One region of the Pseudomonas sp. MYb118 genome, then DNA from elsewhere that is predicted to be linked to it. Evidence: riboswitches for the same ligand, from Rfam matches in the RefSeq annotation. Region 1 holds a riboswitch; the other holds the start of a gene.
The links. Region 1 has a riboswitch for cobalamin ahead of ABVN20_RS25985 (ABC transporter substrate-binding protein). Riboswitches for the same ligand answer to the same signal wherever they lie in the genome.
Positions count from the first base shown of each region.

Region 1 (2,385 bases):
ACGACTGCAGAATCACCCCGCAAGTCGCCAGCCCCGCACCGCACGCAGCCGCCACCAGGGCGCGGGTCAGGCGATAGTTCCAGACGATGCCTTCGTCGATGGGGTTCAGGACATAACCGGCATCCCACAGTTTGTTGGCCAGCACCTGGAACACCACGCTCGGCTCGATGGCCGTTTCGCCAATGGCCACCCCGGCGAGTACCGCCAGTAACAGCAGGGCCAATGCCAGCAGGGTTCGAATCAGGAGCGCAGTCATTTCGGCAGGTCGAAGCCGTCGATGGCGCTGGCCATTTGTTCAAGTCCCTCGAACATCCGTGCGCTGGCCTGCAGGGCCATGGCGTCGAGGATGATGATGCGGTTGTTTTTCACCGCGTCCATGTTGCGGGTGACCGGGTCGCTGCGCAGGAATGCCAGTTTCTTCTCATGGTCATCGGCGGGGAAACGGCGGCGGTCCATACGCGCGATCACCAGGAACGTCGGGTTGGCCTTGGCGATGGTTTCCCAGCCCACGGTCGGCCATTCTTCGTCGGATTCGACCACGTTGCGAATGCCCAGGGTGCTGAGCATGAAGTCCGGAATGCCCTTGTGCCCGGCCACGAACGGGTCGACGTTCATGTCGGTGCTGGAGAACCACACCAGCGCGCTGGCCTTTTTCACGCCTTTGTTCTGCACCTTGGCCACCGAAGCGGCCAGCTTGGCCTTGAGCTCGCCAACCCATTGTTCGCCCCGTGCCTGCACGTCGAAAATCTGCGCCAGTTGCTCGATGCTCTTGTAGAGGGTGTCGATGCGGAATGGCTCCAGGCGGGTGCCGTCGGCGCCGACCAGGTTGTCCTTGCCTTCGCAATCGGACGGCAGCAGGTAGGTCGGGATCTTCAGTTCATGAAACTGTTCGCGGGTGCCCACGGCGCCTTGCGGGCCGACCATCCACTCGAATTCCACGGTCACCAGTTCCGGACGCTTGCCGATCACCGCTTCAAAACTCGGCTCGTTATTGGCCAGGCGTTCGACCTTGTCGTTCTGTGCCTTGTACGCCCGCAGCACGTCGTTGAACCACAGCGAGGTGGCCGCCACTTTGTCACCCAGGCCCAGGCCATAAAGCATCTCGGTGCCGGCCTGGCCGATGGTCACGGTGCGGGTGGGGGCGTGCGCGAACGTGAGGGGAGTGCCGCAGTTGTCAATCGTCAGCGGGTATTGCGTAGGGGCGGCTTGCGCCAGGGCACACAGACCCAGGCCGGCGAACAGCGCGGTAAGGCGGGGCAACAGCATGAGGCAATCTCCATTTGAACCGTACGTTGAACGGGCGCGGTACGGGTCTGGAAACACACCATCGAACGCTGCGCTAAGGCAGGGCAAGGCCGGTCGGCAAAGATGTCCTCCCCGGACACCCCGCCGGTCAGTGATTTGCTTGGCCGGCAGGTCTCCTGACTGATGCGTCGTCGCCAGGCTCCAGCCTTCCCGGATCAGATCCAGTGGCCAACTTGGAGCAGGCTCGGCACCTACAGTTGCGGGGGCAGTTCCGATTGGCGCCAGGTGCGGCGCTACGGATTCCCTGTTAGTCCCCTTCGGGAACCGGCGGCGTATGGTAGTCGATCGGGCCGCCAAGGGGGAACGTGGTTTTTTTCACCCTCGGCGGGGTGAACTTTTAACGGGGCAAGGCACGTCCAAGTTGAAAATGAACCGAGACAGGAAGCGACCATGACCACGAACTTCTTCATCTTCCTCCTGGCCTGCGCGGCCGCGGCCAGCACCGGTATGCTGTTCAAGCCGGGCGAGTGGTATCGCTCACTGGTCAAGCCTGGCTTCACACCGCCCAACTGGGTCTTTCCCGTGGCGTGGACACTCATCTACCTGCTGCTGGCCTGGGCGGGCTATCGCCTGACCCTCATTCCGGGCAGCCAGACGGTGCTGGCGCTGTGGGCAGCGCAGATTGCGCTCAATACGCTGTGGACGCCGGTGTTCTTCGGCGCCCATCACGTGCTGGCGGGGATGGTGATACTGGTGGTGTTGTGGCTGGTGGTCGCGGCCATGGTGGTCATGGCGCTGCGCCTGGACATCATCACCGGGTTGATTCTGTTTCCCTACCTGGTGTGGCTGTGCGTGGCGGCCGCGCTGAATTTTTCCATCCTGCGGCTCAACCCGCGCTAGCCTGTTACGCCGTGTAAGAACTGAAGTGCCCGGGACGTGATTTATTCGCGTCCCGCGGAAAAATATCATCGCGTTCCAGTTCGCAGGCCGTGCCCTGCGACCGTCATCAGGGAACGCACACATGAATAACTCCGGCTCACGTCGCGCCATCGGCGCATTGCTCATCGCGGCCGGCGCCGCCCTCGCTGCCCCGGCCTGGTCCGCCGCGCTGGACAACAAACAATATTCGTCGATACGCAA
Region 1 is NZ_JBFRXN010000003.1:1,056,564-1,058,948, reverse strand. It holds gene ABVN20_RS25990 (FecCD family ABC transporter permease) at 1-244, opposite strand, end outside; gene ABVN20_RS25985 (ABC transporter substrate-binding protein) at 253-1,266, opposite strand; cobalamin riboswitch at 1,394-1,589, opposite strand; gene ABVN20_RS25980 (TspO/MBR family protein) at 1,696-2,145, shown strand; gene ABVN20_RS25975 (cupin domain-containing protein) at 2,267-2,385, shown strand, end outside.

Region 2 (2,385 bases), on a different contig from region 1:
CCAGGGCATCGGCCGCGGCATCGAGACGCAGGTCCAGATCGTTCAATTCGCTGGCCTGGACCAGGCCCAGGTGGCGGCTCGGCAACTCGATCGCGGTTTCCCGGGACAACGCGCCATACCAGCGCAAACCTTCGGTCAGGCTGCCTTCGAGCAATTGGGCATGGCGCAGGGTGCCGACACGGTTGGCCAGGACACCGGCGAACGGCAAGTCCGGTTGGTAACGGGCCAGACCCAGCGCCAGGGCACCAAAAGTCTGCGCCATGGCCGTGCCGTCAATCACCCCGAGCACCGGCACACCGAAGTGCCGCGCCAGGTCAGCGCTGGACGGTGTGCCGTCGAACAGGCCCATGACCCCTTCGATGAGAATCAGGTCCGCTTCGGCAGCGGCTTCCCACAACAGGCGTCGACTTTCCTGCTCGCCGACCATCCACATGTCCAACTGATACACCGGCGCGCCGCTGGCGCGCTCGAGGATCATCGGATCGAGAAAATCAGGACCGCACTTGAAGACGCGCACCTTGCGCCCCTGGTTGCGGTGCAACCTGGCCAGGGCGGCGGTGACGGTGGTCTTGCCCTGACCGGAGGCCGGCGCGGCAATCAATACCGCCGGGCAATGACGTGGCTCACTCACAGTTCGACGCCCTTCTGCGCTTTGATACCGGCCTGGAAGGCGTGCTTGACCATGCCCATTTCGGTAACGGTGTCGGCCAGCTCGATCATTTCCGGCTTGGCGCCACGGCCGGTCACCACCACGTGCTGCATCGGCGGGCGCGCCTGCAAATCGCTGAGCACTTGATCGAGGTCGAGGTAGCCGTGCTTGAGGGCGATGTTCAACTCGTCCAGCACCACCAGACCGATCGAAGGATCGCTGAGCAGTTCACGGGACACCGCCCATGCCGCTTCGGCAGCCGCGATGTCGCGCTGGCGGTCCTGGGTTTCCCAGGTGAAGCCCTCGCCCATCACGTGGAAACGCACCTGCTCCGGGAAACGGCGGAAGAACAATTCTTCACCGGTGCTGTTGCGCCCCTTGATGAACTGCACCACGCCGCACTGCATGCCGTGGCCCATGGAGCGGGCAAGCATGCCGAAAGCCGAGCTGCTTTTGCCTTTGCCATTGCCGGTCAGCACCAGCAGCAGGCCGCATTCGTTGGGCGAGTTGGCGATGCGTTCGTCGATCACGGCCTTTTTGCGCTGCATGCGCGCTAGATGGCGGTCGTCACGATCAGGGGAATCAGTCATGGGGGAGCTCTCCGTTGAAGCTGAAAAACGGCGGGCAGGCACAAGAATAGAAGGCAGGAAGCCCGGCATCGCCCACCGTGATGCCGCTGGATTGAATCAGGCCGGTCTCCGGGCTCATGAGCGGCCTCACGCCTGGCTGCGCACCTTCCCATGTCGGTTGCGACACAGTGGCTCAAAACACAGCTTTCACTCATTTACCGTTGCGGGGGCAGCGCCGGGATCGTGCACGCACTCACCGGCTTCCCTGTTTCACTCTGTCGACCGCGGTCACAGAGCACCTGAAACAAGCCGCGAAGGTTAGAGGGTTGGGGGTGGAGCGTCAATTAAAGCCGGGGGCGCCAACAGACGAATCACTGCCGTCGATCAATAAAATGACGCCAATCTTGTGCCACACTTTCAACAGTGATATCAAAGAGCCATAAACCCAACATCACAAGAACAAGGGTGAGTCCCATGCAAGGCATGAACATCAGCAATCCGCGACTGGAATTCCTGCGCCCGCTGCTGGAACGCTGGTTTGACTGTATCGACCGCTACAACGCCGTGCGTGGCGATAACGACACGCCTTACTGGCACGACGAAAAAGCCAACCTGGGCCTGCTCGCGGCCGCCGCCTGGATGGCCGAGATGGTCACCCTGCAAGACACCCAGACCCGCAAGCAAATCGAAGAAGGCGAACGCAACGCGCGCGCCGACCTGTTCATCGCCTCCAGCGAAACACGCGTCTACCTGCAAGCGACCCAGCGCTGGCCGCGGGTCAACAGCCTGAACCTGACCCAGGCGCTGGCGGAGATCACCAGCGATGCCAAGCGCATCAGCTACACCAGCGACCTGAAACTGGGCTGCCTGTTCGTCGCACCGCAAAAGGCCCAGCACGGCGCCACGCCGGAAGAGTTGCAGGACATGGTCGATGACCTGCAAAAGGAACACTCCTGTGCCGTGGCCTGGTACTTCCCCTACGCCTACCGCAAGTTGCGCAACGAAGCCGGCAACTACCATCCCGGCATCGCCGTGCTGTTCAAGGAAGCCCGCGGCTGACCGGTTGAACCATCGCGGGCTTGCGCTTCTCTACTGATCAGGTGCCTTCACAGGAAGATCAGCATGCGCAAGCTCCCGCCCGTTCTTGTCATCGCCTTCGCCGCAGGG
Region 2 is NZ_JBFRXN010000001.1:98,923-101,307, reverse strand. It holds gene ABVN20_RS00510 (cobyrinate a,c-diamide synthase) at 1-631, opposite strand, end outside; gene cobO (cob(I)yrinic acid a,c-diamide adenosyltransferase) at 628-1,239, opposite strand; cobalamin riboswitch at 1,321-1,536, opposite strand; gene ABVN20_RS00500 (hypothetical protein) at 1,693-2,277, shown strand; gene ABVN20_RS00495 (sorbosone dehydrogenase family protein) at 2,341-2,385, shown strand, end outside.
Region 2: another riboswitch for cobalamin. It lies ahead of cobO (cob(I)yrinic acid a,c-diamide adenosyltransferase); the one in region 1 lies ahead of ABVN20_RS25985 (ABC transporter substrate-binding protein).